Regions from separate parts of the Eionea flava genome, predicted to be linked through region 1. Evidence: predicted binding sites of a transcription regulator. Region 1 holds the regulator's gene; each other region holds the start of a gene.
The links. The regulator sigma-54, encoded in region 1, starts transcription at its own class of promoters, with help from an activator protein. The targets are predictions, from matches to a motif close to TGGCACANNNNTTGCNNT.

Region 2: ACZ5O6_RS06495 (flagellar hook-length control protein FliK) is a predicted target of sigma-54. The motif match lies at 1,832-1,849, and genes of this name have one in related genera.
Region 3: ACZ5O6_RS11210 (glycosyltransferase family 39 protein) is a predicted target of sigma-54. The motif match lies at 1,400-1,417, and genes of this name have one in related genera.
Region 4: flgB (flagellar basal body rod protein FlgB) is a predicted target of sigma-54. The motif match lies at 1,606-1,623, and genes of this name have one in related genera.

Annotation. Positions count from the first base shown of each region.
Region 1 is NZ_AP036018.1:2,154,116-2,157,306, forward strand. Features, by position in the region: gene lptB (LPS export ABC transporter ATP-binding protein) at 1-347, shown strand, start outside; gene ACZ5O6_RS09445 (RNA polymerase factor sigma-54) at 671-2,245, shown strand; gene ACZ5O6_RS09450 (PTS sugar transporter subunit IIA) at 2,282-2,725, shown strand; gene rapZ (RNase adapter RapZ) at 2,855-3,191, shown strand, end outside.
Region 2 is NZ_AP036018.1:1,476,822-1,480,012, reverse strand. Features, by position in the region: gene fliI (flagellar protein export ATPase FliI) at 1-1,323, shown strand, start outside; gene ACZ5O6_RS06500 (flagellar export protein FliJ) at 1,338-1,772, shown strand; gene ACZ5O6_RS06495 (flagellar hook-length control protein FliK) at 1,999-3,191, shown strand, end outside.
Region 3 is NZ_AP036018.1:2,590,292-2,593,482, forward strand. Features, by position in the region: gene typA (translational GTPase TypA) at 1-1,178, opposite strand, end outside; gene ACZ5O6_RS11210 (glycosyltransferase family 39 protein) at 1,482-2,735, shown strand; gene ACZ5O6_RS11215 (UbiA family prenyltransferase) at 2,716-3,191, shown strand, end outside.
Region 4 is NZ_AP036018.1:1,428,974-1,432,164, forward strand. Features, by position in the region: gene ACZ5O6_RS06255 (flagellar hook assembly protein FlgD) at 1-634, opposite strand, end outside; gene flgC (flagellar basal body rod protein FlgC) at 699-1,121, opposite strand; gene flgB (flagellar basal body rod protein FlgB) at 1,165-1,566, opposite strand; gene ACZ5O6_RS06270 (CheR family methyltransferase) at 1,815-2,675, opposite strand; gene ACZ5O6_RS06275 (chemotaxis protein CheV) at 2,742-3,191, opposite strand, start outside.

The DNA of each region.
Region 1 (3,191 bases):
TTACGCATATTAAAAACTCCCTTGGCATGGCGCTATCTGGCGGAGAAAGACGACGTGTCGAAATTGCCCGAGCACTTGCAACAGAGCCTACGTTTATTCTTTTAGACGAGCCATTCGCTGGTGTCGACCCCATCTCGGTGAACGATATAAAACAAATTATTACTCACTTACAACAACGCGGCATCGGCGTGCTAATTACCGACCACAATGTACGCGAAACACTCACTATCTGCGAAAAAGCCTATATAGTCAGCGAAGGCCACATTATTGCTCAAGGCTCACCCGATGAAGTGCTACAAAACGAGCAAGTTAAAGCCGTATACCTTGGTGATAATTTTTCACTTTAAACAGCGTTTCACCACCCAAGCCTGAACAAAAAGCAACCAGTGAAGCGGGACTGCTTTGCCTAAACTATAAAAGGCATAAGTCTTGCTTATCACCCACTGACTGACTAGAATCATAACAGTTAATAAATATTTCATTGGCATAGCACCATAGATATAGATACCCTATTTACGCTCGCCAATTAACTTATACAGGTGCAGATAGATACCGCTCCTTTACGTTCAATTGAGACCTTTGCACGAAAGCTATTTTGCCCTCATTTCACGCAAAGATTTCAATAGGTGTTTTAGGCCTCACTCAGACAGTAACGAGATACGTTGGCGAAATGAAGCAATCACTACAGCTAAAAATGGGGCAAAGCCTCACGATGACCCCTCAGCTACAGCAGGCCATTCGCCTGTTGCAGCTTTCTACTCTCGATTTACAGAATGAAATTCAAGAAGCTCTCGACAGCAACCCCATGCTAGAAGTGGAAGAGAGCTTCAAAAACGATGCCAGCTCAGCAACAGAAACCAGTGTCAACTCGCAATCAGAAACCCCCGCCAAAACAGACGATGGAGCAGATAAAACAACGGATCAATCGATCGGCAGCGACGTATCTGAGCACGATACTCGCGTAGACCGTGACGATAAAAATGATGCATCATCACCAGAAACCGAATGGTCGCAAGATAATATCCCAGACGACTTACCTGTGGATACTAGTTGGGATGATGTATACCAGCCAAGTGGTTCGTCAGCCGCATCGACTCCCAATGAAGACTCAATGTTCGAAGCGCAGCGTAGCGGGTCGGAGAGCCTTCAAGACCATTTAATGTGGCAACTAAACCTTACCCCCTTTTCTGACAAAGACTACTCAATCGCTCTTACGATTATTGATGATATTCAACCCTCTGGCATGCTGTCATCCAATATGGACGATATTATTGAGGGGCTGCAGCGAGCATTGGACGACGTTGAAGAAGATGAAGTGTACGCCGTACTGCATCGCTTACAACAATTCGACCCCCCGGGTGTCGCGAGCCAAAATTTAAGCGAGTGTATTGTTATACAGCTTAATCAGTTACTTCTGCATCACGATTCAAATCAAACGATACCTGGGCTAGAAGCTGCTAAGCGCATCGCAACCGATTATCTGCCGTTACTGGGTACGCGCGACTACAAAACTATTATGCGCAAGCTACGAATAAAAGAAGATGAGCTGAAGTTAGCCATTAGCTTAATTCAAAGCATTAACCCTCACCCCGGCGAAGATATTGGTAGTAGTGATACTGAATACGTGGTGCCAGATGTTTTTGTTAGCAAGCACGAAGGACATTGGCTCGTAGAGCTCAACCCTGATATTGCCCCTAAAATTCGTATTAACGATCAGTACGCCAACTTGGTCAAGCGAGCCGATTCCAGTAGCGACAACACATTTTTAAAAGATAACCTACAAGAAGCCAAGTGGTTTTTGAAAAGCCTACAAAGTCGTAACGAGACACTATTAAAAGTCGCCACCGCTATTGTCGAAAAACAAAGAGGCTTTTTGGATTTTGGCGAAGAAGCTATGAAGCCTCTCGTGCTACACGACATTGCTGACATTGTAGAAATGCATGAATCAACCATCTCTCGAGTCACTACGAATAAATATATGCATACCCCGAAAGGGATATTTGAACTGAAATATTTTTTCTCAAGTCACGTAACAACCGACAGCGGGGGAGAATGCTCTTCTACGGCAATCCGCGCTATTATCAAAAAACTCATTGCAGCAGAGAATACCGCCAAACCGCTAAGTGACAACAAAATCACTAATTTATTGGCAGAGCAAGGCATCAAAGTTGCCCGCCGAACTATTGCAAAATACAGAGAGTCAATGTCAATTCCGCCATCCAATGAACGCAAGCAGCTCATGTAAAGGCACTTAATACAACCATAGAGATTAAACCGAAAAATGGATATACCATCACTTCTATCATCGACTAATGTGCTCTGCCAACAAGACAGTAGCAGCAAAAAAAGACTACTAGAAAATATTGCCGAACACCTTAGCCAAGTGAATCAAGATCTCAGTGCTACCGATACATTCAGCGCTTTAATCGCTCGTGAAAAACTCGGCTCAACAGGAATAGGCAATGGCATAGCGATTCCTCATTGTCGTATTAGCGAATGTAAAAAAATCACTGCAATGCTAGTTACACTAAAACAAGGAATTGACTTTGACGCCATTGATAACGAAAAAGTGGATGTTATTTTTGTCCTAATTGTTCCCGAAGATGCCAATGACGATCACCTTAAAACACTCGCAAGCATTGCGGAGGTGTTTTCAAATGATGCTATTTTACAAAAAGTCAGGCAAGCACAAGACATCGATACCTTAATAAAAGTATTTATTTGATTGACTTTTAACCGAGAAAAACAGCAAACGCGACACCTATATCAGATTCAAAACCATCGGCGTTTAACGAAATAATGAGAATCGCGCGATAAACCAAGCAATGCCATCACATTGCAACATGAGGCAATTATGCAACTGATTATCATAAGTGGTAGCTCTGGATCGGGGAAAAGTACTGCACTTCATGTTTTGGAAGATATCGGCTTTATTTGTATTGATAATCTACCCACCTCGCTAATTACGACATTAGCTAAGCATAGCGCCTCTCTTTCTGATGTTCGGTATGCCATTAGCATTGATGCGCGCAACCATAATAACTCGCTAGAACAACTGCCTGAGATACTCGCTCAAATTTCTCATCACAATTTACAACACCAAATTTTATTTTTCGATGCTACTGAAGATGTATTAATTCAACGCTTTAGTGAAACACGGCGCAAACATCCACTCAGTAACGAAAGCACAG
Region 2 (3,191 bases), 680 kb from region 1:
TTAATCCGTGTTGTCGGCTTAACTATGGAGGCCGTTGGTTTTCATGCTGCTATCGGTTGTCCTTGCTCGGTGATAAATGATGACGGTGAATCTCTCGATGCAGAAGTGGTCGGCTTTAGTGGTGACAAGCTGTTTCTCATGCCGGTTAAATCAATAATGGGCGTGCGCTCAGGTGCTCGGGTTATTCCTCAGTCTCAGGCCAGCCAATTAGCCATTAATGAAAAGCTACTCGGACGTGTCATCGATGGTCTCGGGCAGCCCATTGATGGCTTAGGTTGCTTAGAGAGTACACAAAGCGATATTTCTATGCGCTCTGCAGAGTCAGCGCGTATTAATCCTTTAGAGCGTGCCCCAATTAAAGACTCGCTAGATGTCGGCATTCGTGCAATCAATGCCTTAATCCCAGTAGGCAAAGGGCAGCGCTTGGGTTTGTTTGCGGGCAGTGGGGTTGGTAAAAGTGTTTTGCTTGGCATGATGACACGTTTCACTACTGCTGATGTCGTGGTTGTCGGGCTTATTGGTGAACGTGGTCGTGAGGTCAAAGAATTTATTGAGCATAGCTTGGGTAAAGAGGGCTTGGCGCGCTCTGTTGTTGTTGCTTCGCCTGCGGACGAAAGCCCGTTAATGCGGCTACGCGCTTCTCAGCTTACGAGTCAAATAGCCGAATATTATCGGGATCAAGGTAAACAAGTCCTATTGTTGATGGACTCACTCACTCGTTATGCTCAAGCACAGAGAGAAATCGCACTGGCTATTGGCGAACCACCCGCGACCAAAGGTTATCCACCCTCGGTGTTTGCCAAGCTCCCACAATTGGTTGAACGTGCAGGGAACGGGAAAGAGGGCAGTGGTTCAATTACTGCATTTTATACTGTGTTAACAGAAGGGGATGACCTGCAAGATCCGATAGCAGACTCTGCTCGTGCTATTTTAGATGGCCATGTCGTACTGTCTCGACAACTGGCCGAAAGTGGCGTTTATCCCGCGATTGATGTTGAAATGTCTATTAGTCGAGTAACAACAACGGTTGCTGAACCCGAACATATCAAGCGCTTACAGCGCTTCAAACAGTTATTGGCGACGTATTACAAAAATCGGGACTTAATTAATATTGGTGCTTACGTTAAAGGGGCTGACAAAGATATTGATACGGCGATTGAGTACTTCCCTCGACTACAAACGTTTATTCAGCAGGGAATAGACGATGCTGTTTCTCGTGATGCGAGTATAGTCGAATTACAAGCGCTCATGGATAGTGCGCAGGCCCAGACCAATAAGCCATTCACCAATACATCTTCCGCCGCTGCTAAGGTTAATACCTAATTGTGGCTCAATCGATGACCGCTTCATTAGACTTAGTGTTGCAACAAGCCACTCAACGTCAGGATTCGGTTGCGAAAAAGGTGAGGGCAGCCAGTTTGTTTGTAGAGCAAGAAATACAGCAAACCCAAAATTTAACGAACTACTTAGGTGAATATCAAGAAAAAATAAGGCTACAAAAGCACTGCAGTGCTATTGAATCTATCCGCTACCGCAGTTTCTGTGCGCAACTACAGACGGCTATTGTTCAGCAGCAAGAAAAAGTTCAATTTGCCGAAGCGCGTCTTGCTGAGTTGCGCCAAGAATTAGTTGAGCAGCAGCATAAAATATCTGTTTTGCAGGATATGATTGAGAAAAAACATCAAAATTCAGCTGCAGTCGATGAAAAAAAATTACAAAAATTAATCGACGAACTATCGGCTAGACAACATATTCGTTCAATGACGACTTAAGGAATCATCCACCTTTAATTCCCTTCTTTTAGTCGCCATCTTATAAACACTCTTTTTATTGGCATTTAATTTGCTCGCTAATGATTAAAACCCCTGTGAAAAATTTTTACACTGATATTAGGCAAACCATTGCCGAATAGGTGTCTAGTTTAATTAAGTAAACGGTGATCGTGCGGTCATAACATGCCGCTATCGGTAGCGAATGATATAAAATAGGATGTAATGTATGAATCAGACAAGTTTGCCTTCTACTATGGGCGGTCTATTGCCCGCTGTGCCAAAGCCTGCAGATAAAGTCTCTGGGGACAGTCATCTTGAGAGTACAAAGAGTAATAGTCGTTTTAGAGAGGATATGAAGGAGGCGAACAAAGAAATGAAAGGCGATAAGCCTATCGAAGGAAATAAAAGGATAGACAGTGATAAAGCAGTAGACCTAAAAGATGGGCAAGCGATTACATCGGCTGATTCTTCACCCAGCGAATCTGGAGGTATGCAAGAAACGCCAGACCAAGTCACTCAATCATCGGCATTATTGGTAACAGACTCATCAGCACTTAATAGTCCATTGCTTAGTGTTTCCCCACGGGTTGTAGATGAAGCAACATTAAGTGTTCCTGTCGAGGTTCTACCTTTACCTTCCGTGTTACAGAGTGAACATGTCACTTTGTCAGAATTAGAATTGCCAGCAGATACGATAACTGGCCTACCTATTAGCCCGCTAAGTGCGATGGTTTCTACAGCGAATGCCAATATCAAAAATACGCATTTACCACTTCAGCCATCATCAACCAGTGGCTTACAAACTCAAACTGAATCATTGCTAGGTAATACCGCAATACTGAATAAAATAATGAGCGAAAAGAACAATGGCGTACCAATAAGCCTTTTAGATAAGGAAGGTCTCAAAGATTTTGACCTTATACAAATGACTAAGGATATAGAAAAACCATTACCATCAACAACCCCAGTTTTATCACCTTTAGCGAGTAAATTATCTGCGGACTTATTACCTACCAACCCCATCTCTCTTAACACATCCTTTCAATCGGCAGGTCAGTGGGGGCAAGCGGTAACGGATAAAGTCATGTGGATGTCTTCAAAGGGTATTAAGGAGGCAACTATTCAGCTTGATCCACCTGAATTAGGCTCATTGCAAGTCAAAGTAGGCGTTAATCAAGATCAGGCTCAAGTTAGCTTTACGGTACAGCATGCCAGTGTGCGTGAGGCTCTCGATCAACAGTCGACGCGATTAAGAGAGATGTTTGCTGAAGAAGGGCTTAATTTAGCGGATGTTGATGTGTCAGATCAATCTCAGCAACAAGATAAAGAAACTGAAAACGAAGGTAGCTCAGGTTATGGACAACAAAATTCTTCAGACGAAGAGTTGCAGGCTACAATAACGCCTATTCAGTCTCGCCA
Region 3 (3,191 bases), 440 kb from region 1:
TCAACTTCTCGCTGCACTACTTCTGGACGAGAAACACCAATTTCAAAACCTTCACGACGCATGGTTTCGATCAATACTGACAAATGCAATTCACCACGGCCGGATACTTTAAATTTATCCGCCGTCTCACCCTGCTCAACGCGTAAGGCAACATTGTGAATTAACTCTTGATCTAGACGCTCTTTAATATTGCGTGACGTCACGTACTTGCCTTCTAAACCGGCAAAAGGTGAATCGTTCACACTAAAAGTCATACTTACTGTTGGCTCATCAACCGATAGCGCCGGCAATGCTTCAACGCGATCAGGATCACACAAGGTATCTGAAATACTTAGGCCGTCAATACCGTTAATACAAACAATATCACCAGCTTTGGCTTGTTCAACATCGACACGGTCAAGACCTAAGTAACCCTTCACGTTAAGCACTTTGCCTTTACGCTCATCACCACTCGCTTGCTTAATAATCACTTGCTGATTGGCTTTTAATTTACCGCGAGTAATGCGACCGACACCGATAACGCCAACATAGCTGTCGTAATCGAGTGCAGAAATTTGCATTTGGAACTCACCCTCAGGGTCAACATCTGGCGTTGGCACTTTTTCAGTGATCATTTGAAAGAGCGGCGTCATATCATCGGCTAACTCATCGGCATCTAAGCCCGCGATGCCATTTAATGCTGATGCATAAATAATAGGGAAGTCGAGTTGCTCATCGGTTGCACCTAGACGATCAAACAAATCGAATACTTGATCAACCACCCAATCAGGACGTGCACCCGGGCGGTCAACTTTGTTAATCACAACAATAGGCTTTAAACCTTGTTCGAAGGCTTTCGAGGTCACGAAACGCGTTTGAGGCATTGGGCCATCAACAGCATCAACCAGCAACAACACAGAATCAACCATCGATAGCACACGCTCTACCTCACCACCGAAGTCGGCGTGTCCAGGGGTATCCACGATGTTAATGTGATAGTCATTCCATTCAATCGCTGTATTTTTTGCCAGAATAGTAATGCCGCGCTCTTTTTCTTGGTCGTTCGAGTCCATTACGCGTTCGGAATCTTGGTCTTTGCGCTCAAGCGTGCCCGACTGGCTTAACAATTTATCAACAAGGGTGGTTTTACCATGATCGACGTGCGCGATAATGGCGATATTACGGAGTTTTTCAATCACTGGATAATTCTCAGGTAGGGTTATATAGGCGTTAGATGATCTCTATGCCATGTTAGGTAGTCTTTGAAATGACAAATAAAGGCGCGGAGTATACCGGTGATTAGTTGAGCACGCCAGTATCGGCCTAAATTTAGCGCAAATCTGATAAAACGCTCTGTTATAGCGGCAAGCCACGGTAAGACAAACCATTGATTAATCATGCATTGATTTGACTAAGCCTATGGCACACACCATAATTTGATTAGTCTTTCGAAAAGCAATAAATAATGCCACACGCGCTAGCAACCCACCGACATCTAGAATATGACAAACCATCACTCCATCTTTCAGCAACTGTCTATCACCCATATCTGTGTCTTGGCGGTGGGTCTACGTATTGCATGGGCATTATTAGTTCCTGTTATTCCCATGTCAGACAGCGCAGCCTACGATACGTTTGCACTTAACATTTGGCAGCACGGTACTTACGGATGGACACCTGAGCGCCCTACCGCCTTTTGGCCAGTAGGCACCTCCGCTATTTATAGCTTGCTATATATGTTGTTTGGACATAATTATTTACCCATAATCATCGTCAACATTGGTTGCACATTAGCTATTATTGTACTGACACGCGCTCTTTGCGATCGCTTTTTCTCACACCCCAGTATCGGATTAGTCAGCGCACTGTTAATCGCGTTATGGCCAACGCTCATCTTCTATACCACCGTGCTGGCAAGTGAGTTACCTTACATGGCAGTATTAATGGGTGCGTTTTACCTGCTAACAACGCCATCACCCAACATCATAAAACTAGGCTTATCATCAGGCATATTATTTGCGATCGCTTACTACATACGCCCTCTTGCTATCGTGACGCTATTTATTGCAGCGTTCTACCTATGCATACAAGGCACATCCATTCGCATTTGGCTGCCTCGTTCACTGTTATCACTGATTATGCTGGCTCTACTTGTATCACCGTGGGCTCATAGAAATTACGAGCTTTATAATGCTTTTGTGCCGATGTCGACGAATGGCGGGGTCACACTATGGATGGGCAATCATCCTGGCACCGACGGTAGTTATGCCCCAGTACCTGAACGCTTTGCCGATGTGGATGAATACACACGCAACCAGACACTCAAGCAAGAAGCTATCGATCATATCAAAGCAGAACCCGTAACCTTTATCACTCGCACTATCAAAAAGTTTTTTCAATTTCATTTACGTGAAACCATTGGCGTAGGCTGGAATGAAAAAGGTATTCAGCAAGCCTTAGGTGATTGGGCGCTCATGCCTTTAAAATTGGTGGCTCAATCGTATTGGAGCATAATTTTGTTGGCAGCACTTGCGGGTATCATCATCATGATTATCCAACAAGGCTTTTGGCATACCGCGTTCCACCCTTTCATTTTGTTATGGGCAAGCTCTGCAGGCATTCATGCCATTATTGTTTCTCAAGACAGGTATCATATTCCCATTATTCCGATGGTAACGGCATTTGCCGTTTATGCTGGCCACTACATCAATTCCAAATGGGCCAAGGGAGTAGCTAATGACTCAACCAGTGAATAACTGCGTGCTCGCCGTTGACCTTGACGGCAGTTTAATTAGCACCGACTTACTCCATGAAAGCATTATTCAATTACTGTTCACGAAGCCATGGCTAATCCTTTGCCTACCCTTTTGGCTATCAAAAGGAAAAGCCTATCTCAAAGAGTGTTTACATAACCATGTTCAGTTAGATACCGAGCACCTACCTTGGAATCATGAACTCATCACCTACCTAGAAGCACAATATAGCCAAGGTAGAGAAATCGTACTTTGTACCGGCTCGTGGCATGCCTTAGCTACACAGGTAGCCGAACGCTTTGATTTTTTTACCGCATGCTTTGGAACAACAGCGAATATTAATTTAACCGGTGAAAAAAAGGCGACATTTTTAATCGATAAATACGGAGAAAAAGGATTCAGCTACGTCGGTAATGAAGCCAAGGATCTTATCGTATGGCGCCATTCAAGCAGTGCCAT
Region 4 (3,191 bases), 730 kb from region 1:
CACTGTTAACATTTGCTGTCAGCGCTGTACTTAATTGCTCTGTTTCACCATTTTGCGTAGCGACTACCTCGAAACGATAATCTCCAGAAATTATCGGATTATCTGACTCCCAACTTGATAACTCACCATTAATTTCGATACGTTTACCGTCCCAACGAAAGACCACATCGCCAGCAGCTTGTGCTCCCATTGGTATTTGTTCTGCAAGTGAGCCCTGAGCATTATAAATATTCATTGTCATATTCGTTGTTGCTGCTGGTAATTCAATATTACCGCCAATAAAGCTACCTTCGACAAGTTCAGCCTCGCTTGAAGGAACAGAGACATAACGCCCAACTAAAGAAGAGGCTTGCAATGCCTGATTTGAAATAAAGCTACTACTAAAACTATCAAAATTAGAATTTAATCTTTCTAAACCTTCAACTGAACTAAATTGCGCTAATTGAGCAATAAACTCAGAGTTTTCTTGTGGACTTAAAGGGTCCTGATTTTCCATCTGGGTAATCATTAGCTCTAAAAATGCCGTTTGCCCTAGCTCGTTACCTGCCGCCTCATTTTCTGCCGCCTCTTCTTCTCTTTGAGTTTGTATACTCAGTGAGTTTAGAAAGCTATTTTCTGAAATAGAATTAATCATAGGAACACCAATATGTTACATATTTCTAATCTAAAAGTTTTTTAGTTCTAATACTTAATAAAAATTATTGGCCTAACGACAATGTGCGTTGCATCATCTGCTTTGCAGAATTCATAACCTCTACGTTAATTTGAAAAGAGCGAGAAGCCGATATCATATTAGTCATTTCTTCAACGACATTAACATTCGGGTAAAAAACATAACCTTCATCATTTGATAACGGGTGATTAGGCTCATAGCGAGGCTGTAGAGGCGCATCACTTTCAACAACACCTAGCACACTAACGCCAACGCCTTTGTTTCCATGTTTATCAAGATTCATCGTATCTTGCAGAGCGGCAAAAATAGGATGCCTACCTCGATAGGTTTCGTTAATACTTGACGCAGCAGAATCTGCATTAGCAATATTACTTGCTGTTGTATTAAGGCGTAAACTTTGGGCGTTCATACCTGACCCAGCAATCGAAAAAACATTATCTAATGACATAATTAACCTCAAATTAATTGCTAGTTTAGTGAACAAATAAATACTATTCACCTTTAATTGCTGATGTAAGCTTTTTAAATTTTCCATTTAAAAAATTAAAACTTGCCTCAAAAGCCAAAGTATTTTTCATATACTCTGCATTTTCTATTTGCTCTTCTACTGTGTTTCCATCAATAGATGGCTGCTGAGGTGTTCTATATAACATATCGTATTCAGAATTTTGCATAGAAGTAGAAAAATGCATACCATGTGTTTTTTTCATAGAAGATCCTGAAGCATTCATTTGCACTTGACCACCTAGTACCGCTTTAAAATCGATGTCTTTTGCTTTATACCCTGGTGTATCAGCATTCGCTAAGTTATCTGCTAATAACGCTGCACGATCTGAACGAAGACGCAAAGCCTGCTCATGAACACCTAACGCATTATTAAAGTTAATTGCCATAATTGTGCCTACTCAACATTTCTCATTACTAAGTATTAATTAGCAAGCAATATGCCAAAAAAATAAGCTGTTGTTTTTAATGGATTTAATAATATAATTTTTAAAATTAAAAGATGGACGGCAAGAAATTTCCGCTAAGATTTTAAAATCTTATAATTATATTTTTTGATATAGCGAAAATGATGAGTTAAAGAAGAGAGTAAATAGTAACGATTAAAAACTAATCATCACATTAAAAAATAAAGACACTATTTTGCTTGATAAATAATACCCGGCTTGCAGTGAACCATAGAAAACAAGTCTTTTGCGCCCGCCAAACTTTCTGAAGAGCCTAGACACAAATAACCGTCGGGCTTGAGGCATTTATGCATTCTTTTTAAAATGTCACTTTTGGTTTCTCGAGTAAAATAAATCAGCACATTTCGGCAAAATATAATATCGAACTGCCCTAAACTATTAAAAGAATCCAATAAGTTAATTGCTCTAAACTGAATATAACGCTTTAGCTCAGTATTGACCTGCCATTCTTGGTAATGGCCATTAGTTTCTGAGAAGAATTTACTCAGTCGTTGCTGAGATAAGCCTCGATCTACTGACAGTTTATCAAACACGCCTTGCCGGGCTTTTTGCAAAATTGCATTGGATAAATCAGTTGCTAATATCTCGATACGCTTATTAAATACATTTTTTTCTTTAAACTCCTCAGATAGCATAGCCAAAGAATAAGGTTCTTGTCCTGACGAACAAGCAGCGGACCAAATTTTAATGGAAGACTCTCTATTATCTGGCGAAGCCCATTGCGGTAGTAAAGAGTTTGTGAAATATAGAAAGGGGTAATCGTCTCGAAACCAAAAGGTTTCATTGGTTGTCATTGCATCAATAATTTCTTGATGCAACCTTTTGTCATTTTTTTTAAGAGCACCTGTCAGCTCAGACAGATCTGCCATTTGATGAGAAACCATGATATTTCGAATACGGGCAGAAACTAAATAAGATTTCCCGGGAGTCAGGGTAATACCGCTTGCCTCTTGTAAATAATCACAAAATGCCTTGAAGTCGAGACAATCCTCAGAAAAATTAAGCGATGCATTAGGTAGCGGTTCTGTCACAGAGTTCTCGATATTTAATGAATAAAAATCCACTACCGTAATAGCAGAGTATTAATAGGACTTATATTATTCTTCAATAAGTTTTTCACCTGTCATATCAAAGATGCGATCATTTAAACGTTGCGCTAACAAATCGGGATTAAATTTAGATAAAAAGTCGTCAGCCCCTACTTTTTTAACCATCGCTTCATTAAAGACACCGCTCAAAGAGGTATGCAAAATAATATGTAAGTCTTTGAGTTTAGGGTTATCACGCACGGCAGCCGTAAAGGTGTACCCGTCCATTTCTGGCATTTCTATATCGGATATGACCAAAACGAGCTCTTCGTTAGGGTCTTTACCCTCCGCAACCAAACCTTCAAGGTAATCTAGCGCTTCACGCCCATCTTTTTTAAGCGTTGTTTGTATGCCCATCTGCTCAACCACACGCTGTATTTGCTTACGAGCAATTGATGAATCATCAGTAATAAGAATATGCTTTTTGATGACTCTCTCAGAAATACCGTCCTCGATAAT